Regions from separate parts of the Mesorhizobium sp. W016 genome, predicted to be linked through region 1. Evidence: predicted binding sites of a transcription regulator. Region 1 holds the regulator's gene; each other region holds the start of a gene.
What was found. The regulator LexA, encoded in region 1, represses DNA repair genes until DNA is damaged. The targets are predictions, from matches to a motif close to TGTTCNNNNTGTGTTCNG.

Region 1 (7,634 bases):
TCGCCCTGCTCGGCTTCACCTCCGGCACCACCGGCGTGCCGAAGGCGACGATGCATTTCCACCGCGACCTGCTGATCGTCGCCGACGCCTATGCCCGCGAAATCCTGGAGGTGACGCCCGACGACATCTTCGTCGGCTCCCCGCCCCTTGCCTTTACCTTCGGTCTTGGCGGGCTCGCCATCTTCCCGCTGCGTTTCGGCGCCGCGGCGACGTTGCTGGAACAGGCGACGCCACCCAACATGATCCACATCATCGAGACCTACAAAGCGACCATTTCCTTCACCGCTCCAACCGCCTATCGGGCCATGCTCAAGGCCATGGATCAAGGCGCTGACCTGTCCTCGCTGCGCGTCGCGGTTTCGGCGGGCGAGACGCTGCCGGCGCCTGTCTTCGAGGAATGGACTGAGAAGACCGGCAAGCCGATCCTCGATGGGATCGGCGCCACCGAGATGCTGCATATCTTCATCTCCAACCGCTTCGACGACATGAAGCCGGCCTCCACCGGCAAACCAGTCGGCGGCTATCTGGCACGCATCGTCGATGACGAGATGCGGGAGTTGCCGCGCGGCTCTGCTGGCCGGCTGGCGGTGCGCGGCCCGACCGGCTGCCGCTACATGGCCGATGCCAGGCAAAAGGACTATGTCCGCGACGGCTGGAATCTCACCGGCGATACGTTCACGCAGGACGAGGATGGCTTCTTCCACTTCGCCGCGCGTTCCGACGACATGATCGTCAGCGCCGGCTACAACATCGCCGGCCCCGAGGTCGAAGCGGCGCTGCTCTCGCATCCCGACGTCGCCGAATGCGCGGTGACCGGCGCCGAGGACGATGAACGCGGCCAGATCGTCGAGGCGCATATCGTGCTTGTGCAAGGTGTTTCGCCGGACGCATTGACCGTCAAACGCCTGCAGGACCACGTCAAGGCAACGATCGCGCCCTACAAATATCCGCGTTCGGTGAAGTTCATCGACGCCTTGCCCAAAACCCAGACCGGCAAGATCCAGCGCTTCCGGTTGCGCGCGGAGAAGAGCAATTGATTAAGCCGCACGATCCGGCGTCCGATGGCGCGCAGATGTCGTTCAAGGAGCGGATGTCCTACAGCGACTATCTGCAGCTGGACAAGGTGCTCGATGCGCAGGCGCCGCTGTCTTCGGCCCATGACGAGATGCTGTTCATCATCCAGCATCAGACATCGGAATTGTGGATGAAGCTCGCTTTGCACGAGATCGGCGCCGCGATCCGCTCGATCCGCGCCGACCGCCTCGAACCGAGCTTCAAGATGCTGTCGCGCGTCGCGCGCATCTTCGAGCAGCTCAACAATGCCTGGGACGTGCTGCGCACGATGACGCCAAGCGAATACACCGAGTTTCGCGACGCGCTCGGCCAATCCTCGGGCTTCCAGTCGTGGCAGTACCGCGCCATCGAGTTCATGGCCGGCAACCGCAACCTAGCCATGCTCGGGCCGCACAAGCACCGGCGCGATCTTACGGACAGGCTGGAAGCGATCCTGGCCACGCCGTCGCTGTACGACGAGGCGCTTCTGCTTTTGGCGCGCAATGGCTTCGACATCGGCGCCGATGCCGGGCGCACGGACTGGCGCGAGACGCGCGGTGAGAACGAAGACGTGCTGGCTGCCTGGCAAACCGTCTACCGCGACCCGCAGCGCTACTGGATGCTCTACGAACTGGCCGAGAAGCTGGTCGACTTCGAGGATTACTTCCGCCGCTGGCGCTTCAACCACGTCACAACGGTCGAGCGCATCATCGGCTTGAAGCGCGGCACCGGCGGCACCTCAGGCGCCTCCTATCTGAAGAAGATGCTGGAGGTCGTGCTGTTTCCGGAGCTCTGGACGGTCCGCACCCGGCTCTAGAGCATTTCACCGTTTAACGGAAACGGCGAAATGCTCTAGCTCTTTGATTGACGCAATTTCGGACGGAAAACCGCTTCACACTTTTCCTGAAATTGCTCTGGTTTCTCACGTAACCGCGGTCTTCACCGCGAAGCGGGCGTCCTGCCAGGCGCCGGTGCGCAGAATATCCTCCAGGACTTCGACCGCCTGCCAGACATCGCCATATCCGACATAGAGCGGCGTGAAGCCGAAACGGATGGTCGACGGCGCCCGGAAATCGCCGATCACGCCGCGCTCGATCAGCGCGCGCATCACCTGATAGCCATGCGGATGGAGGAACGACACCTGGCTGCCGCGCTGGCTGCCGTCGCGAGGACTTTCCAGTTCAAGCCGGTAGGCGCCGCATCTGGCTTCGACGAGCTGGATAAACAGGTCGGTCAGCGCGATGCTTTTTCTGCGCACCGCCGCCATATCGACGTCGTTCCAGATATCGAGCGCGCCCTTGAGCGCCCGCATCGACAGCACCGGCTGCGTTCCGCACAGGAAGCGGCGAATGCCGCTGCCGACGGCAAAGCCCTGCTCGAAGGCAAAGGGCCGCGCATGGCCCCACCAGCCGCTGAGCGGCTGGTGGGCATCGTCATGGTGGCGCTCGGCCGCGTAGATGAAGGCTGGCGAGCCCGGGCCGCCATTGAGGTATTTGTAGGTGCAGCCGACGGCGAAATCGGCATTGGCACGGTCAAGTTCGACCGGCAAGGCGCCGGCCGTGTGGCAGAGATCCCAGATGATCAGCGCGCCGGCGTCATGTGCCTTGCGCGTCAGCGCCGCCATGTCGCGCAACTGGCCGGATTTGTAGTTGACGTGGTTGACCAGGATGACGGCAACGCTGTCGTCGATCAGCTCCTCGATTGCGGCCGCGTCGACGCCCTCCAGCCGCAGCCGCGTTCCCGGCCGGGTCGAGGCGACGCCTTCGGCCATGTAGAGGTCGGTCGGGAAACTGTCGCCCTCGGCAACGATGACCGACCGATCCGGCCGCATGCCGAGCGCTGCGTGCAGCAGCTTGTAGATGTTGATCGAGGTTGTGTCGCAGACCACCGTCTGCCCATCAGCCGCGCCGATCAGTCGCCCGAGCTGATCTCCGAGTTCCACCGGCATGTTGAACCAGCCGGCGGTGTTCCAGGCGCGAATGAGGTCGTGCGCCCATTCCTGCGTGGCGGCCTGCTGCAGTTCGCTGAAGACGACCGCTGACGCGGCGCCCAGGGAATTGCCGTCGAGATAAATCACGCCTTGCGGCAAGACAAAGCGTTCACGCATGGAGCGCAGCGGATCGGCGGCATCCATTGCTTCGATTGTAGCGAGATCGGGTGTCGTGCTCATGATCCGGCGCCCCTCCATGGACAAACGCGCGCGGCGGAGCCTGCCGCCCAAACATGCCGGTGATCTTGAGTGGTCGCCCTTGAACTGTCAAACATTATATATAATTCACCCATTGAAAGGCTTTGATATATAATGATCCGCCCGAGCGTTTATGTCTGATGGATCACGATGCTGGATGACGAGCAGACCTCGAAGACGGAAGTGGCCTATCGCCTGCTCAGGCGCGATATTCTTGCGACCCGGCTGGCGCCTGCCGCGCCGTTGAAGCTGAGCACGCTGCGCAACACCTACGGCATCGGCTGGACGCCGTTGCGCGAGGCGCTGTCGCGGCTGGAGGCGGAACGGCTTGTGACCGCCATCAGCAACCGCGGGTTTGCGGTCGCTCCCGTCTCTCGGGCGGAGCTCGAGGATTTGGCACGTGCGCGGCTGGTGGTCGAACTGCCCCTGCTGGTGGAATCGATCGAGAAGGGCGACCGTGAGTGGGAAGACGCGGTCGTTGCCGCCCACTATCGTCTCTCACGGTGCGGGTCTGTTCTCGACGATCCATCGGATGATGCGGTCGACGCGTGGTACGAAAAACACGATGCCTTCCATGCGGCGCTGCTCAGTGCCGCGACATCCAGCTGGCTGCTGCGCTTCAATGCAACGATTTCCGACCAATTGCATCGCCATCACCGCTTTCTGGGTCTGGCCCCGACGCTGCGCGCCGCCGCCGGCCGCACGGACGGACACCGGAAGGCCGTGGCGGCCCTGCGCGACGCCGTGGCGATCGAACACCATACCGCCCTGATGGAAGCGGCCCTCGATCGCGACGTCGAACGTGCGAAAACTCTGATGACCGCTCACATCGGCTACACGCTGCGGGTCTATGCCCAGAGAGAACCCCGCGCGGATGCTGCGCAGCCCCGTCCGAAAAGGAAGCGGCGATCGTAGCCGACGACGCAGGGCACTTTGTCTTCGTTTCACCCCGTTGCTGGCAACGGGGCGCAGGCGGCGCTCGCAGCGCCGAACGTTACGCTGAACAAAACGTCAACACATTCATTAAACTTTAAAAGGTTGCGGAACACAACTGGAACAGATAGTGTTTGTTCTGGGTTTGTTTTTTCTGATTCTGGTTTCAGAACCCTTGGGGGCCGCGATGCTGACGCGCAAACAACATGAGCTTCTGATGTTCATCCATGAACGCCTGAAGGAGAGCGGAATCCCGCCGTCCTTCGACGAGATGAAGGAAGCGCTCGACCTCGCCTCCAAGTCCGGCATCCACCGCCTGATCACGGCGCTTGAGGAGCGCGGTTTCATTCGCCGGCTGCCGAACCGGGCGCGCGCGCTGGAAGTGCTGCGGCTGCCCGACTCGATCGCACCAGGCCTCAATGCGGCGAGGAAGTTTTCGCCGAGCGTGATTCAGGGCAGTCTTGGTCAAACCGGCCAAGGGCAAGGCGGCCAAGGACAAGGCGCGATGGGCCAAGGCGGTCTCGGCCGCCAGATCAAGCCGGGCTCGCCGTCGCGTTCGATGTCGGCCGGCAATGACGATGCCGTTTCCGCGATTTCAATCCCGGTTATGGGACGCATCGCCGCCGGCGTGCCGATCGACGCCATCCAGCATCAGACCCATTCGATCTCGGTGCCGCCCGATATGATCATGGGCGGCGAACACTACGCGCTCGAGGTCAAGGGTGATTCGATGATCGAGGCCGGCATTTTCGATGGCGACACGGTCATCATCCGCAATGCCGACACAGCCAGCCCCGGCGAGATCGTGGTGGCGTTGGTCGACGATGAGGAAGCGACCCTGAAACGCTTCCGCCGCAAGGGCGCCTCGATCGCCCTGGAAGCCGCCAACCCGGCCTACGAGACCCGCATTTTTGGACCGGACAGGGTGAAGGTGCAGGGCAAGCTTGTCGGATTGATCCGGCGCTACTGAGCCGGCTTGGGTTTGTATTTTTCACGCTGGTTGTAAGGCGGCAGGCCGCGCGCTTCGCGGGAGAAGCGGCGTTGCTCGTGCCAGGGGCGATACGGCTTGTCGACGGCGAAGCGGATGGTTGGCGCTGCAGCTGCCGATTGCGGATCGAAGAAGACGGCGGCGCTGCCGTCGCGGGCCAGCTGTTTCTTCGTCACGACCAGCACCAGCGGGTCGCGGCACGGATTGTAGGCGGTGGCGTCATCGATGACGATCAGGCTCGCGAAGGCACAGGCCGGCCGCGCCGTCTTGCGGTCTTTCGCAAGCGCTACAATGGCTCCGGAAGGGTGCCGGGCGATACAGAGATCGCCCATGCAATAGAAGGGCGACCCGGGCGGCAGATCGAGCGGATCGAGATCGAACCGCGTATCTGTTGCCTCGAAAATCTCGGGCGGGATAATGGTTTCGGCCCGCAGCGCCCGTTTCCAATTGTCCGTGGTGAATTCGTTGGAGCGTTCGCGGTTGAGGGCGAGTTCGCCGCCACCTATCGGCATGGCCACCAGATGCGCGTCCTCGGATATGAGCACGTCGGGCGTAAGCACCTGCGGCACCGTCAACAGGCCGGCCAGCGCGAAAGGCACGGCCGCCAGCCTGAGCCAGGTGGTGGCCATGGTGGCGATGACGAGGGCGACCGCCACCAACAGCACCGAGCGGATGGAGATCAGCCCGACGGCGTCGACCGGCGAGCGCTCGGAAATCCAGGCCGATATAGCGATCATCGCCATCAGACCCTTGCCCATCACATAGAGGAGCGGCCCGTCGGCGCCGAACGGCATCGCCAGTGCGCTGAGCACGGCAAAGGGCATGACGATCAACGAAACAATCGGCATCACGGCCAGATTGGCGATCAGGCTGAGCGGCGACACACGCTGAAAATGCCAGATGGCGAACAGCAAGGTTGCACTGCCGGCGATGATCGAGGTCATGGCGAGGCCGCCCATGGCCAGCGCGAATTTTCGCGACAGGAAGCCGACGAAGGAGCGCTTTGCCAGCGGCGTTCTCACCTTGTCGGCGCGGTAATCGGCCCAGCCGGCATAGGCGCCGACAAGGGCGGCAGTGGCGGCAAACGACATCTGGAAGCTGGGACCGACCACCTCGTGCGGCGACACCAGGATGACGGCAATGGCGGAGATCGCCAGATTGCGCATGGTGAGTGCGGCGCGATCAAACAGCACGGCGACAAGCATGACCGCCAGCATGATGAAGCTGCGCTCGGCGGCAACCACGACGCCTGAAATAACGAGATAGGCGGCGATCGAGACAAGCGCTGCCGCGGCCGCATATTTCTTCACCGGCCGGCGCGAAGAGAAATCGGGAAACAGCGCAAAGGCGCCACGCAGCAACGCCATGATGGTGCCGGCAACCAGCGCCATGTGCAGGCCGGAGATGGAGATGATGTGGTAGATGCCGGTGCGCCGCATCGCTTCGTTGACCTCGTCCGGGATGCCGGCGCGCACCCCGACAATCAACGCCGCGGCAATCTCGCCTTCGGCGCCGCCGATCTTGCCCCTGATATGGTCGGCAATGTTTTCGCGCGCGCTCTCGATTGCCGAGGAGAGCCGCGCGGTCAGCGGCGGCGGTCCCTGCGTAGCAATGGTTTTCGGATTGCCGAGAAAGAAGCCGCTGCCGCCGATACCGGTGAAATAGCTGTCGAAGGAGAAATCGTAGCTCTCCGGCCGCACCGGACCGGTCGGCGGCAACAGCCTGGCATAGCCGGTGATCAGGGAGCCGGCGGTCATATCGGCGGGAACGGTCCGCGCCGAGAGCCTGACCCGCTCCGGGGCGTAGCGCAGCTTGGGGTAAGCGGTCGAAACCACGTCGAGCGTCAGCCTGATGCGCCCGCTCTCCATCTGTTCGAGACTGACGACGCGGCCGGTCAGCCGTGTCTGGATCTCGGAGCCGAGCATCTGCGTTCCGGCGCGCCAGGTCTCGACTTTGGCGGCGACGACGCCGAGCGCGCACAGCATCGCGGCCATGCAGAACAGATGCGTCCTCGGCCGCGATCGCGTGGCGACAGCGCAACATGTCGCCAGCACCACAATGGCGATTGGCTGCGCAAAGCCCGGCTCGCCGGCCAGCGAGAAGTAGACGATGACGCCGGCTGCCAGGAAAACCGGGACCAGCAGGAAGGCGACGCCCCGGTCGAGCTCCGTGTTGGCGGCCACGGCAAGGCTGCGGCGGAGCGCGGGCCATGACGGGCGGCGAAGCCGTCTGCGCAGTCGGGCGATAGATCCGGGCGCTGTGACTTGCGCCGGCAAGGCGTGACCGGGCAGCGCGGGCGCTATGCCGGGATGCGGCTCAGGCAGCGCGAGGGGCAGCGGCTCGGCATAGGGACTATCGGCAAACAGCGAGCGTTCGCTGACGCTTGCCTCGCCGCCTTCGCCTTCCTTCGTGCCCCGGCCACGTCCAGCCATCGGGTCTGCCCCTTGCGCCCCAGACCTCCTATGCTACATG
Region 2 (7,634 bases), 450 kb from region 1:
GCCACGACCGAGAACACCGCGCCGTCCGGTTTCCAGCATTTGGTGCAGCCGCAGGCATGGTTGTGGGCGATCTGGCCCTTGACCGTCACCTTCACCGGCTTGCTGGTGCAGGCACAGACCAGCGTGCCGCCGGCAAAGCTTGCGCTTTCCTTCGGCAGGCCATTGTCGATTTTCGGATGCAGTTTCTCAGGCATTATCTTCCTCCCTTGTTGAACCCATGCAACTACAGTCGCTGGCCCTTCGGTCGGCGGCTTCTTCTCCTCAATAAACGACGACGCTCCTGATCGACTTGCCCTCATGCATGAGGTCGAAGCCCTTGTTGATGTCTTCCAGCTTCAGCAAATGGGTGATCATCGGGTCGATCTGGATCTTGCCGTCCATGTACCAGTCGACGATTTTTGGCACGTCGGTGCGGCCGCGTGCGCCGCCAAAGGCGGTGCCCATCCAGGTGCGGCCGGTGACCAGCTGGAATGGCCTGGTCGAAATCTCCTGGCCGGCGCCGGCCACGCCGATGACGACCGACTTGCCCCAGCCGCGATGCGAGGCTTCCAGCGCCTGGCGCATCACCTTGGTGTTGCCGGTGCAGTCGAATGTGTAGTCGGCGCCGCCGATCTGGTCGGCGCCGCGCTTGGTCAAGTTGACGAGGTGAGGAACGATGTCGCCGTCGATCTCCTTCGGATTGACGAAATGCGTCATGCCGAAGCGCTCGCCCCATGCCTTCTTGTCGTTGTTGAGGTCGACACCGATGATCATGTCAGCGCCGGCGAGCTTCAGGCCCTGGATGACGTTGAGGCCGATGCCACCGAGACCAAAGACGACAGCAGTCGCGCCTTGCTCGACCTTGGCGGTGTTGATGACCGCGCCGATGCCGGTGGTGACGCCGCAACCAATGTAGCAGATTTTGTCGAAGGGCGCCTCGGGGTTGACCTTGGCCACCGCGATCTCGGGCAAAACGGTGAAATTGGAGAAGGTCGAGCAGCCCATATAGTGGAAGATCTTGTCCTTGCCGATCGAGAAGCGCGAGGAGCCATCGGGCATCAAGCCTTGGCCCTGCGTGGCGCGGATGGCGGTGCACAAATTGGTCTTGCGCGACAGGCAGGATGGGCACTGCCGGCATTCCGGCGTGTAGAGCGGGATGACGTGGTCGCCCTTCTTGACCGAGGTGACGCCCTTGCCGACATCGACGACAACGCCAGCGCCTTCATGGCCGAGGATTGCCGGAAACAGGCCTTCGGGATCGGCGCCCGACAGGGTGAACTCGTCGGTGTGGCAGATGCCGGTCGCCTTGATCTCGACCAGCACCTCGCCTTCGCGCGGTCCGTCGAGGTCGACCTCCATGATTACCAACGGCTTTCCGGCGGCGACAGCGACAGCGGCGCGGGTTTTCATCAGGCAATTCCTCCCAAGGCGATTGGTCTTCAGGCTTTCAGGGTTTTTATACTGTTTCAACCCGATTTGGCGACCAAATATGGCGCAAATCTTGGCCCAGTCGTCGGCGAGCCCAACCTTCGCCCCTCGGCACGGGCCTGGCGGGCCGGGAGTGTCTTGATGGGTGCGCTGCCGGCGGTGCTTGAGCCCGGCTGCCGAAGCCCATAAGAAGGACGAAAGACCGAGGAAACGCCTTCGATGTTCACGAAAATCCTGATCGCCAATCGCGGCGAGATTGCTTGCCGCGTCATCAAGACGGCGCGCAGGATGGGGATTGCCACCGTAGCGGTCTATTCCGACGCCGATCGCGACGCCGTGCACGTCGAAATGGCCGACGAAGCCGTGCATATCGGGCCATCGCCTGCCGCGCAAAGCTATCTTCTGCCTGAAAAGATCATCGCTGCCTGCAAGGAGACGGGCGCGCAGGCCGTGCATCCCGGCTACGGTTTTCTGTCGGAGCGGGCCGCCTTCTGCGAAGCGCTTGAGGCTGAGGGCATTGTCTTCATCGGTCCGAAACCCAAGGCTATCAAGGCGATGGGCGACAAGATCGAATCGAAGAAGTTCGCCAAGGCCGCTGAGGTGTCGACGGTTCCCGGCTGGCTTGGTGTCATCGAAAATGCCGACCATGCCGAAAAGATCGCCGGCGAGATCGGTTATCCCGTGATGATCAAGGCCTCGGCCGGCGGCGGCGGTAAGGGCATGCGCATTGCCTGGAGCCAGTCGGAAGTGCGCGACGGCTTCGACCGGGCGCGCTCGGAGGCGAAAAGCTCGTTCGGCGACGACCGAATCTTCATCGAAAAGTTCGTCGTCGATCCGCGTCATATCGAAATCCAGGTGCTGGCCGACGCGCATGGCACCGCCCTCTATCTCGGCGAGCGCGAATGCTCGATCCAGCGCCGGAACCAGAAGGTTGCGGAAGAGGCGCCGTCGCCATTCCTCGATGCCAGGACGCGCAAGGCCATGGGCGAGCAGGCCGTGGCGCTGGCCAAGGCGGTCGACTACCAGAGCGCCGGCACCGTCGAGTTCATCGTCGATGCTGAAAAGAACTTCTATTTCCTTGAAATGAATACACGATTGCAGGTCGAGCATCCGGTGACGGAGCTTGTTACCGGCATCGACCTGGTCGAGCAGATGATCCGTGTCGCCGCCGGCGAGAAGCTGGCGATCGAGCAGAGCGACGTCAAGCTGAACGGCTGGGCGGTGGAAAGCCGGCTCTATGCCGAGGATCCCTATCGCAATTTCCTGCCCTCGATCGGCCGGTTGACGCGCTACCGGCCGCCGGAGGAGGGCACGTTCGGCGATGTCTTCATCCGCAACGACACCGGCGTCACCGAAGGCTCCGAGATTTCGATGTTCTATGATCCGATGGTGGCAAAACTCTGCACCTGGGCGCCCACGCGTATCGAGGCCATCGATGCCATGTCGGAAGCGCTGGACAGTTTCGTCGTCGACGGCATCGAGCACAACATCCCGTTCCTGGCGGCGCTGATGCAGCATCCGCGCTGGCGCGAGGGGCGGATATCGACGGGCTTCATCGCCGAGGAATATCCTGACGGCTTCGCGCCGATCGTGCCCAATGGCGATGAAAAGGCAGTGCTGGCGGCGATCGCCACCGCGGTCGAGCTTCTGCGCCGCGATCGGCTTGACCGGCTGGGCGGGCGGCTGGCGCCGCATTCGGGCGCACTCAAGCGCGATTGGGTGGTGAAGCTCGGCGACGACTATCTCCAGGCTTCGATCATCGAGGGCATGATCTCCATTCCGATGGAAATCGATCTGTCGGTCGATGGCGGCAAAGCGCTGACCGTGGCGTCCGACTGGCGGCCGGGCGACCTCATCTGGCGCGGCACTGTCGGTGCCCGCAAGGTCACGGCGCAGATCAGGCCGGCGCCGAACGGCCTGCGCATTGCCTGGAAAGGCATGTCGGTGACGGCGCGCGCCATGCTGCCGCGCACGGCGGAGCTGGAAAGGCTGATGCCGGAGAAGGTGGCGCCGGACACGTCCAAGATGCTGCTTTGCCCAATGCCGGGCCTGGTCGTGTCGATCGCGGTTGCCGAGGGGCAGGAGGTCAAGGCGGGCGAGACGCTGGCCGTGGTCGAGGCGATGAAGATGGAAAACGTGCTGCGCGCCGACCGCGATCTTGTCGTGTCGAAGCTCAACGCCAAGCCGGGTGACAGCCTGGCTGTCGATGCGGTGATCATGGAGTTCGCCTAGAGATTGTTTGGAAATTCTACTCCGGCGGCCATCTGAAGGTGGTTTCTGCGCTTCCCGTGCTCACGGACCAATGGCCGCTGCGCTCCGGTTCTCGAAACCACCATCATATGACTCGCCAGAGCGAATTTCGAACAATCTCTGAGCCGTGCGGCTGGGTACGGAAGCCTGTGGTCGGTGGTCATTTGTGCTGGACTGGCATCGCCCGGTCCGGGACAATACATCTCCATCGACTCAAAGCCCTTCGAGCAATTTGAAACATCATGGCGGATGACAAACTTCCACGCGATCCCCTGAGGCGCGAAGCAGCGCTCGCTGCTGCGCGCCCGGAGGCGCCGGCGCGGCCGTTCATCCATCTGCGCGTGCATTCGGCGTATTCGCTGCTCGAGGGCGCCTTGCAGGTCGCCGCCGTTGTCGGTCATGCAGTCAAGGACGAGTGCCCGGCAATCGCAGTCACCGACACAAACAATCTGTTCGGCGCGCTGGAATTTGCCCAGAAAGCGGTGAAAGAGGGCATCCAGCCGATCATCGGCTGCCAGATCGATCTCGCCTTTTCAGGCGAGACCAGTGACGCACAGCGCGACCGCCGCCGCCACGGGCCGGAGATGAACGCCGTGGTGCTGCTCGCCGCCACCGAGGTTGGCTATAGCAACCTGGTCAGGCTGGTCAGCCAGGTCTATCTGGAGACGCCGCCGGGCGAGCCCGTGCATCTGACGTCAGCAATGCTGGAAGGCCATAGCGATGGCCTGATCTGCCTCAGCGGCGGGCCGCGCGGCCCGATCGGCCGGGCGCTGAAGGAGGATCGCCGAGATCTTGCCGAGACGCGGCTTTTGGCACTCAAGGCGCTGTTCGGCGACCGGCTCTATGTCGAATTGGACCGTGTTTCCGGTTATGACCGCGCTATCGAGAAATCATCGGTCGACCTTGCCTATATCCATGATCTGCCGCTGGTCGCCACCAATGAGGCGTTCTTCGCCGCCCGCGACGACTATGAAGCGCATGACGCGCTGATCGCCATTGCCGAAGGGTCCGTCGTTGCCGCCGACAACCGCCGCCGCCTGACATCGGACAATTTCCTGCGCAGCCAGGCCGATATGGCGCGGCTGTTCGCCGACCTGCCGGAAGCGATCGACAACACCGTCGAGATCGCGCTGCGCTGTTCCTATTATCCCAAGACCCGCAATCCGATCCTGCCACGCTTTACCGGCGGCGATGTCGCCGACAATGAGGTGGCGCTGAAAGCGGAGGCCGATGAACTGCGCCGGCAGGCCCATGAAGGTCTCGACGCCCGGCTGGCGGCGCATGGACCCACCGCCGGCTACACGGTCGAACAATACCGCGAGCGGCTCGATTTCGAGCTCTCCATCATCGAGAAGATGAAATTTCCCGGTTACTTCCTGATCGTGGCCGACTTCATCAAATGGGCGAAGGCGCAAGGCATTCCGGTCGGGCCGGGCCGTGGTTCGGGCGCCGGATCGCTGGTCGCTTATTCCACCACCATCACCGATATCGATCCGCTGCGCTTCTCGCTGCTGTTCGAGCGCTTCCTCAATCCGGACCGCGTGTCGATGCCCGACTTCGACATCGACTTCTGCCAGGATCGGCGCGAAGAGGTCATCCGCTACGTCCAGCAGAAATATGGCCGCGACCAGGTTGGGCAGATCATCACCTTCGGTACGCTGCAGGCGCGCGCGGTGCTGCGCGACGTCGGCCGCGTGCTGCAAATGCCTTACGGCCAAGTCGACAAGCTCTCCAAAATGGTGCCGCAGAACCCCGCCAATCCGGTCAAGCTGGCGGATGCCATCGCCAACGAGCCGCGCTTTGCCGAGGAGGCCGAGAAGGAGCCAATCGTGCAGACGCTGCTCGATATGGCGCAAAAGCTGGAAGGGCTCTACCGCCACGCTTCGACGCACGCCGCCGGCATCGTCATCGGCGACCGGCCCTTGTCGGAACTGGTGCCGATGTACCGCGATCCGCGCTCCGACATGCCGGTCACCCAGTTTAACATGAAATATGTCGAGCAGGCCGGGCTGGTGAAGTTCGACTTCCTCGGCCTGAAGACGCTGACGGTGCTGGAGACGGCGGTGAAGCTGATCCGCCGGCGCGGCATCGAGATCGACCTGGCGACGATCCCGCTCGACGATCCTGAAACCTACGCCATGCTGTCGCGCGGCGAAGTGGTCGGTGTGTTCCAGGTGGAAAGTGCCGGCATGCGCAAGGCGCTGATCGGCATGCGGCCCGACTGCATCGAGGACATCATCGCGCTGGTGGCGCTCTACCGTCCCGGCCCGATGGAGAACATCCCGACCTACAACGCCAGAAAGCATGGCGAGGAGGAGATGGCATCGATCCATCCCAAGATCGACCATCTGGTGAAGGAGACGCAAGGCGTCATCGTCTACCAGGAACAGGTGATGCAGATCGCGCAGGAACTGTCGGGCTATTCGCTCGGCGAAGCCGATCTGCTGCGCCGCGCGATGGGCAAGAAGATCCGCGCCGAAATGGACAAGCAGCGCGAGCGCTTCGTCACCGGCGCGGTCGAACGCGGCGTCGGCAAGCCGCAGGCCGACTTCATCTTCGACCTTCTGGCCAAGTTCGCCGACTACGGCTTCAACAAATCGCACGCGGCCGCCTACGCCGTCGTGTCCTACCAGACCGCTTATCTCAAGGCGCATTACCCCGTCGAGTTCCTGGCGGCGTCGATGACGCTCGACATGGGCAACACCGACAAGCTCGCCGATTTCCGCCAGGATGCGCTGCGTCTCGGCATCGAGGTGGTGGCGCCGTCGGTGATGACCAGCTTCCGCAATTTCGAGGTCGGCGAGAACCGCATCTATTATTCGCTGGCGGCACTCAAGGGCGTTGGCGACGCGGCGGTCGAGCACATCGTCGCCATGCGCGGCGAAAAGCCGTTCAAGAATCTCGCCGATTTCTGTGAAAGGGTCGATCCCAAGATCGTCGGCAAGCGCGTCTTCGAAAGCCTGATCATGGCCGGCGCGCTCGACTGCTTCGGCCACGACCGCGCCCAGATGATGGCCGGTGTCGAACGGATGATGGGGCTGGCTTCGCTGGCGCAGCAGAATGCCATTTCGGGCCAGCACGACATTTTCGGCGCGTCGCTCGGCGCGCAGCAGCAGGCGCTCAATTTACCGGTAACCGACCCCTGGCTTGCCGCCGACCGGCTGCACCGCGAATTCCAGGTCGTCGGCTTCTATCTCTCGGCGCATCCGCTCGACGAGTACAAGGCGGCCCTGCAGAAGATGCGGGTGCAGAACTGGGGAGAGTTCTCGGCCGCGGTCAAGCGTGGCGCCGCCGCCGGCCGGCTGGCCGGCACGGTCACCACCAAGCAGGAACGCAAGACCCGCACCGGCAACAAGATGGGCGTCATCGCCTTTTCCGACACTTCTGGCCAGTATGAAGCCGTGCTGTTTTCGGAAGGGTTGGCGCAGTATCGCGATCTGCTCGAGCCTGGACGTTCGGTGGTGATCACCGTTTCGGCCGAGGATAGGCCCGAAGGGGTCAATCTGCGCATCCAGACGGTGCAGTCGCTGGAGGATGAGGCCAGCCGCATCCAGAAGGCGCTGCGCATCTTCGTGCGCGATGCGGCTCCGATCGGCATGCTGGCCGGCCAGCTTGCGGTGAAGGGCGAGGGCCAGGTCAGCTTCGTGCTGATCAAGGAGGCCGGGCAAGGTGAGATCGAGATCGAATTGCCCAATCGCTACCGCATCTCGCCGCAGATCGCGTCGGCCATGCGCGCGGTGCCGGGTGTGGTCGAAGTCGAGCTCGTCTAGGCTGCGCTGATATACACGGCAATCGCATCGACGTCGGCCAGTGCATCACGGCCTAAAGATGCTCTGGGCCTGACATTGCAGCCGATAGGGCCAGCGTGCGGGGCGTGGTTGACCTGACCTTCCTTTGAACCACATGCGTTGAGCAGAAACTTCACAGGAACGCACAATCATGCCCAGCCGCGAACGCGTCGAAGCCTTCCTCAAGGA
Region 3 (7,634 bases), 2.6 Mb from region 1:
GGCTGACTGCGGACGACCTGGTAGTGGCGCTGATATCGGGCGGAGGATCGGCGCTGCTGCCGTCGCCTGCCGCCGGCCTGACGCTCGCCGACGAAATCGCCGTCAACGAGGCGCTGCTTGCCTCCGGCGCGCCGATCGCGGCGATGAACACAATCCGCAAGCATCTCTCGACCATCAAGGGCGGCCGGCTGGCAGCTGCCGCCTGGCCGGCCAAACTGGTATCACTGGTTGTCTCTGACATTCCCGGCGACAACCCGGCCCTGGTGGCCTCCGGCCCGACCGTGCCCGACTCCGGCAACCGCGCCGATGCGCTGGCCTCGATAGCGGCCTACGGCATGAAACTGCCCGACGCCGTCATGGCGCACATCAACTCGCCAGAGGCCGATGCGCCAGATCCGGATGACCAGCGCTTTTCACGCAATGAAGTGCACCTGATCGCCTCGGCTGGCGTGTCGCTGGAAGCGGCAGCCGCTGAGGCAAAACGGCACGGCATCGAAGCCGTCATCCTCTCCGATTCCATCGAGGGCGAGGCGCGCGAGGTCGGTGGCGTGCATGCAGCCATTGCGCGCGAAGTGGCGACGCGCAACCGGCCGTTCAAAAAGCCGGTGCTGATCCTGTCCGGCGGCGAGACGACCGTGACCTTGCGGGCCCCTGTTGACGGAAAAAGGGGCAAGGGCGGCCGCAACTCCGAATTCCTGCTCGCCTTTGCCATCGGTATCAGCGGCGCGGAAGGTATTCATGCATTGGCCGCCGATACCGACGGCATCGATGGCTCTGAAGACAATGCCGGCGCCTTTGCCGATGGCTCAACTGTCTCGCGCATGCGTGCCGCCGGCATCGACGCCAAGGCGATGCTGGCCGGCAACAATGCCTGGACGGCGTTCAACGCGATCGGCGATCTGTTCGTGCCGGGGCCGACGGGTACGAATGTGAATGATCTGAGGGCAATCCTAATCAGTTAATTCGGCCGTGGCGGCCGAAGTTTCCAACGTTGGATTCACGACCGTAGGTGATTGGCTGAAGCCACTCAGCTTCGTCATCCCTGGGCGAAGCAGGAGCGAAGCTCCGTCGCGAAGCCCCGGGTCCATTCCGTGATGTTAGCCGTCGAGCGCAGCGGAGCAGAATTCTGCACCGTAGCAGCGTCCAAACGTCGCGGCATGAATCCTCGGGTCTGCGCTGCGTCGCTTCACTCCTTGCTCCGCCCGCGGATGACGATGTCGCTGAGGCTTTCGCTCATCTCACGACCCCATCAGCCGCTTCACCTCTCTCATATCCCTGAGAAACCGCTCGCGCTCTGCCTCCTTGTCCGCGGGCTCATGAATACGCAGAATAAAGGAGGGGTGGATGGTGATGAACACGCGCAAGCCATCATCGCGTTCGATCAACTGGCCGCGCATTTTCGTCACGGCAATGGCCTTGCCCAGCAGCGACAACGCCGCCGTTGCCCCAAGCGCCACGGCGAGGTCCGGCTTGATCAGCTCAAGCTCCCGGCCGATCCACCAGCGGCAGGCCTGGACTTCGCCGGTATTTGGCTTCGAGTGGATGCGGCGCTTGCCGCGCGGCTCGAACTTGAAGTGCTTGACGGCGTTGGTGACGTAGACTTTTTGCCGGTCGACGCCTGCGTCATCGAGAATCGCATCGAACACTTTGCCCGCTGGCCCGACAAAAGGTTTGCCGGCGAGATCTTCCTGATCGCCAGGTTGTTCGCCGACGAAGACCACTTTGGCGTCATCCGGCCCCTCGCCGAACACGGTCTGTGTCGCGTCGCGCCAGAGCGGGCAGCGACGACAACCCTTTGCAGCCTCGCGCAAATCGGAAATCGTCTTGGCATCGTCTTCATCCGGCGCCTCGGCCGGCTCGGGCTTCGGCCAATGTCTTGCCTGCAGCTTGGCGTGGTGCGGCGCCGGCGTTGTCGGCAGTCTGGCAATCATATCCCTGGCGGCCTCGTCCGCTCCTGCGATCAGATCTGGAATGAGCGAGGCCTCGGGAAGGTTCCGCCAATATTTCTTCGGCATTTCCTTCTGCATCGCCTTCACCTTGAGCCGCGCCGGGTTGAAGATGTTTTCGAAATAGGTCAGCCACAACGCCTCGGTGTCGTCCTGATCGGGTGCATCGCCCTTGGCCGCACCCGGCCCGATCGCCAGCCTTTCGCCGTTCCAGTCGGCGGAGGCATAGGGCGTCAGGATGGTCCAGCGCATGCCGGTGAACCGCCGGACGAAGAAATCCGCGTTGCGCTCGACAATGAAATGCTCCGGCTCGAACCAGGCGACGTAGCGCTCGTTCTCGCCGTCGCCGATCTTCCGGAAGCGTACGAAGGCATGCATCTTATGGCTGTCGCGCCGCACCGCCTTTTCCATGGCTTCGAGCCGCCTGGTGTCGGGATCGGATGCGATCGCCAGCAGTTTCGGCTCGGTGCGCAGGCGCCAAAGCATCCAGTAGAGAAAGGCAAACCGGCCGGGGTCGGAGTGGCAGAAGGCGGTTTCGGCATGGGCGATGAACTCGCGCGGGACGGTAAGCTGCGCGCCCTCTGGCACCGCCGGCAAGGCATCTTGAGGATCATTGGCGTCGGACCCGACACCCCAACTAATATCCTCAGGTCGGACCTCATTCAGCGCCAGACGCCGTGCCGCATCGCGCCAACCGGCGAAATCGGTCTGGCTCGCTAGCCGGACAGTGTATCGGGCAAGGTCGAGCTGAGCCGGCTGCATGGTCAAAACAGCGACAGTTGTTCGCAGGACTTTACGATCGTGTCGCGCAGGCCTGTCTTGTCGGTGAGTCCGCCCGGCGACCAGCCTTCGGCGATGATGAAGGGCCTCAGCTTGGCGATCGAATGGCAGATCCGTCCGACATCTTCCAGCCGCATGCGTCGGTGGCGGCGGGTTTCAAGGATCTTCGCCACCACCTTGGTGCCCAGACCCGGAACCCGCAGCAGCGCTTCGCGGTCGGCGCGGTTGATGTCGACGGGAAACCTCGCCCGATTGCGCAAAGCCCAGGCGAGCTTGGGGTCAATGGCGAGATCGAGCATGCCGTCGCTGCTGCCGGCGAGGATTTCCGGCTGCGAAAAGCCGTAGAAACGCATCAGCCAGTCGGCCTGATAGAGCCGGTGCTCGCGCATCAGCGGCGGTTTTTGCAGCGGCAGCGACGATGACGAATCCGGGATTGGGCTGAAGGCGGAATAATAGACGCGCCGCAGGTGATAGCTGCCATAGAGCCGCGCGCTGGTGTGCAAAATGCCGTCGTCGGATGTTTTGTCGGCGCCGACAATCATCTGCGTCGACTGACCTCCGGGCGCAAAGCGTTCGCGCTTCTTGGTCCTCAGCGTCGGCTCGGCTTTTTCCTCCATCTTCCGGCGCAGGTTCGCCATGGAAAGCCGGATCGTTTCCGGCTTCTTCTCCGGCGCCAGTTTCTTGACGCCCTCATCGGTCGGCAGTTCGACGTTGATAGACAGCCGATCGGCGTAGAGCCCGGCCTGCTCGACCAGTTCGGCCGAGCTTTCCGGAATGGTCTTCAGATGAATATAGCCGGAGAATTTTTCGTCCAGCCGCAGCCGCCGCGCCACTTCCACCATTTCGGCCATGGTCTCGTCCGGGGAGCGGATGACTCCTGAGGACAGGAAGAGGCCCTCGATGTAGTTGCGCCGGTAGAAATCCATGGTCAGCTTCACCACCTCGTCGATGCTGAAGCGGGCGCGGCGCACATTCGATGACGAGCGGTTGATGCAGTAGCTGCAATCGTAAATGCAGAAATTGGTCAGCAGGATTTTCAGGAGCGAAATGCAGCGGCCATCCGGCGCGTAGGAATGGCAGATGCCCATGCCTTCTGTGGAGCCGATACCGCCGGATTGGAGCGAATCCTTCTTCGCCGAGCCAGACGAGGCGCAAGAAGCATCGTATTTGGCGGCGTCAGACAGGATTGCCAGCTTTTCACGGACGGTGGGTGCGCTCATCCGTTCATGATATGTTCTTGAAGGCTGCAGCGCCACGTCATTTGATGCAGGCGGCGAAAAAGTAATCGCCGCCTGATCGTCGGGCTAGCAGGACGACTGCCCGAGTTCCAGGCGGTCTCTCAGACCTCGTGGAGGTAGAGGTGGTAATCCAGCTCGCTGACGGTGCGGGCGACGCGCAGATACTCCGACTGCTTGATCGCCACGAAGGTGCGATGCAGATCCTCGCCAAGCGCCTCTTTCAGGAAGCTCGATGCCCGCGCCGCCTCGATCGCAGCGCGCCAGTCGACCGGCATGGTCGTGCGCGTGATGGCGGCTTCATAGCCATTCCCAGTGGTTTCGGGGCCGGGGTCGAGGCCTTCATCCAGACCCTTGATGATGCCGGCCAGCACCGTTGCCGCGATCAGGTAGGGATTGGCGTCGACACCCGACGGCCGGTGCTCGATGCGCCGGTTCTTGGCGTCGCCCGCCGGGATGCGCAGCGCCACCGAACGGTTGTTGACGCCCCAGGTCGGCGCCACCGGCGCATAGGATTGCGAGACGAAGCGCCGCCAGGAATTGGCGTGCGGCGCAAACACCAGCATCGATTCGGCCATGGTCTGGATCAGCCCGCCGAGCCCCTGCAGCAGCGGCAGCGACCAGCTTTCGCCGCCAGCCTCGGCAAAAACGTTGCGGCCGTTCTTGTCCTGCAACGAAACATGGAAATGCATGCCGGAGCCGGCGTATTTTTCGATCGGCTTGGCCATGAAGCAGGCGGTGACACCATGGCGGCGCGCCTGCGCCCGCACCAGCCGCTTCAACATGACGAGGTCGTCGGCCGCCCGCATGACATCCTTGCGATAGTTCAGCGTCAGCTCGTACTGGCCGGGCGCGTATTCGGAAATCACCGTTTCGGCCGGAATGCCTTGCGCCTTAGCCGCGGCATAGATGTCGGAAAACAGCGGCTCCATGCCGTGCAGATGGTCGACGGAATAGACTTCCGTCTTGGCCGAGCGGCGGCCGTCGAGCACGGCCTCCGCCGGCTTTACCTTGCCGTCGGCGTCACGCTCATTGGCAAGCAGGAAAAATTCGAGTTCGAAGGCGCCGGCGGGATAGAGGCCCTTGGCCGCCAAGATGTCGACCTGCCTGGCCAGCGCCAGCCGTGGGTCCGACGACATAGGCTGTCCCTCGAGATGGTACATCGCCATCAGCAACTGGCCGCGCGGCGGGTTCGTGCCGTAAAGCGGCACCAGGGTGCCGGGGATCGGCCAGGCCCTGAGGTCGCCATCGCCGGTCGTCCAGATCAGCCCGGTTTCGTGAACATCCTCGCCGGTGATGTCGAGGCCGAGGATCGAGATCGGCATGTGGCGGCCGCCCTCGAAGATGCTTTTCAGCTCATGCCGGCGCACGATCTTGCCGCGGCCGACCCCGTTGGCGTCGGTCAAGACGATATCGAAGGCTTCGATTTCGGGATGGGCGTCGAGAAAGGCTTGCGCCTCGGCGGGCGTCGAGCCCGAAGGTGAAGTCATGATTAGTGTACTCGAGTTTGGCTTGGCAGCTTGTCTCATGCCGTCAGCCTTGCCGCAACCGTGGCGAAGGCGGTGATCAGCCGGTTGACCTGGGCGCCGGTGGTGGCCGGTGAGATCAGCATCATGTTGTGAAAGGGCGCGATCAGCACGCCCTGGTTGACCAGCGCGACATGGATAGCCGCCTCAAGCTCCGGCGCATGGGCAGTCTCGGCTTCGGCGCCGTTCCTGAGCGGGCCAGGGGCGCAGATGAACTCGACGCGGGCGCCGACGCGGGCGACATGCCAGGGCAGATTGTAGCGATCGATGACGCCGGTCAGCCCGGCATCGAGCCGCAGGGCGAGGCGATCCATCCGGGCATAATTCTCCTGCGTCATCACCTCTTCGAGCGTTGCGCGCATGGCTGCGAACTGCAGCGGGTTCGCCGACAGCGTCGTGCCCATGCCGGAATAGCCCGGCTCCTTGGTTCGGTTGTAGTCGGCATAGCGCGAGGCGACCTCGTCGCTCATGCCCCACACGCTTGCCGGCACGCCACCGGCGATCGGCTTGCCCAGCACGAAAAGGTCGGGCTGCAGCCCGAATTTTCTGGTGTAGCCCCCTGGGCCGGTCGAGATGGTGTGGGTCTCGTCGATCAGCAGCAGCGTTCCGGCCGCGCGCGTCAGTTTGCGCAAGGCGTCGTGAAAACCCGGATCGGGCAGCACCATGCAGGAATTTGTCAGCACCGGCTCGGCGATGACGCAGGCGACATCCTTGTCCTTGAGCGCTGCTTGCAGCGCGGCGACATCGTTGAATTCAATGACCTTCGCCGTCTTGGTCAGGTCGCGAAACTCACCCGCCAGCCCCGGCCGATTCACGGGCTTGCCGTCGACCATCCGGACCATCGTCTCGTCGACCGAGCCGTGATAGCAGCCGTTGAAGACCAGTATCTTTTCGCGGCCGGTGACGGCGCGGGCGACGCGCAGCGCGAAGCGGTTGGCGTCGGTGGCGCTGGTGGCGATCTGCCAGAACGGCAGACCGAAACGCTGTGTGAGCAGCGGCCCGATGGCCAGCGCATCCTCCGAAGGCAGCATATAGGTCAGGCCGCGCCCGGCCTGGCGGCGGATGGCGCGCGCCACCGGCGGCGGCGAATGGCCGAACATCGAACCGGTGTCGCCGAGGCAGAAATCGTCCAGCCTGTTGCCGTCGATATCCGTGATGGCGGCGCCCTTGGCGCTTTCGACCAGGATCGGGAATGGCGTCGGCCAGTCGTTCATCCAGTGCATCGGCACACCGCCGAAGAAGCCTGGCAGGCCGTTACCGACCTTGGCCTGCGATTTCGGCCGCGCCTTGCGGAAGGTGTTCGCCTCGCTTGTCCGCAATGCAGCGATGCGGTCACGGCTGATACCGCCAATGGACGCCTTTGAACTGTTCGTGCTGTGCATGAAATCCCTCTCGGCCGGCACACTACCCAATTGGCGACGGCAACCGCAATTGGCCGTGTTGGTGCGCTGCATTGGGTCAGCAGCAAGTTCGGCAGACTTGACCTTCCGGCGCAGTCGGGCGCCAATGCGATCGGGTCTGTGGTTTGGGGAGAAAAATGCGGACGATCATCTGCGCTATTGCGCTACTCTTGTCGGCCGCTGCGGCTTCCGCATCGGGCGGCGTCTGGTGTTCCGTCGATGACAAAGCGGTGCAATTCGAGGTCGGCGCCGGGGTCACCAGAGGTATGGGCGGCCCGACCTTCAATTTTCGCGGCGATCTCGAGATACTTGGCCGGCCGGAAGGCGACAGTCTGCGCAAGACCGTCTTCGAGGATTCCGACCTCACCCAGTACTGGCTGGACGACAAGGAGTTGCGGCTGAACGTCTACCACGAGCATCAGCTCGGAGATAAATTCAACTCTGTCGAACTGACGATCCTGACCAAGACCAGTGACGAGGGCGTCTATGACGGCCGGTACACGCTTGCCGTCTACGACAACGCCGCCGACACGGAACAGGACGGCAAGCCGAAAGAATTGACCGGCAAGGTGTCGTGCGGAGCCGAATAGGTCACGCCGAGATATCGATGACGCCGCAGTCGCCGGCGGCACTGCCGAAGGCGACCCGGCGCTCTTCCTTATCCCACATCATCGCGGTGATGGCGCCCTTGCCCGGGCGGCGCAACAGCACCTCTTTGGCATCGGTAAAGCGCACCGCCATGACCAT

Region 2: a site for LexA is predicted at 3,756-3,773, ahead of dnaE (DNA polymerase III subunit alpha). Genes of this name have one in related genera too.
Region 3: a site for LexA is predicted at 3,948-3,965, ahead of ACYG9V_RS06675 (putative DNA modification/repair radical SAM protein). Genes of this name have one in related genera too.

Annotation. Positions count from the first base shown of each region.
Region 1 is NZ_JBTTIF010000002.1:3,905,357-3,912,990, reverse strand. It holds gene ACYG9V_RS19440 (AMP-binding protein) at 1-1,037, shown strand, start outside; gene kynA (tryptophan 2,3-dioxygenase) at 1,034-1,870, shown strand; gene kynU (kynureninase) at 1,976-3,223, opposite strand; gene ACYG9V_RS19425 (GntR family transcriptional regulator) at 3,392-4,156, shown strand; gene lexA (transcriptional repressor LexA) at 4,362-5,144, shown strand; gene ACYG9V_RS19415 (ComEC/Rec2 family competence protein) at 5,138-7,594, opposite strand.
Region 2 is NZ_JBTTIF010000002.1:4,358,364-4,365,997, reverse strand. It holds gene gfa (S-(hydroxymethyl)glutathione synthase) at 1-194, opposite strand, end outside; gene ACYG9V_RS21745 (S-(hydroxymethyl)glutathione dehydrogenase/class III alcohol dehydrogenase) at 262-1,389, opposite strand; gene ACYG9V_RS21740 (acetyl/propionyl/methylcrotonyl-CoA carboxylase subunit alpha) at 1,627-3,639, shown strand; gene dnaE (DNA polymerase III subunit alpha) at 3,900-7,427, shown strand; gene ACYG9V_RS21730 (nuclear transport factor 2 family protein) at 7,597-7,634, shown strand, end outside.
Region 3 is NZ_JBTTIF010000002.1:1,259,627-1,267,260, reverse strand. It holds gene ACYG9V_RS06685 (glycerate kinase type-2 family protein) at 1-962, shown strand, start outside; gene ACYG9V_RS06680 (UdgX family uracil-DNA binding protein) at 1,239-2,708, opposite strand; gene ACYG9V_RS06675 (putative DNA modification/repair radical SAM protein) at 2,711-3,946, opposite strand; gene ACYG9V_RS06670 (glutamine synthetase family protein) at 4,066-5,451, opposite strand; gene ACYG9V_RS06665 (aspartate aminotransferase family protein) at 5,487-6,869, opposite strand; gene ACYG9V_RS06660 (hypothetical protein) at 7,025-7,477, shown strand; gene ACYG9V_RS06655 (WD40 repeat domain-containing protein) at 7,479-7,634, opposite strand, start outside.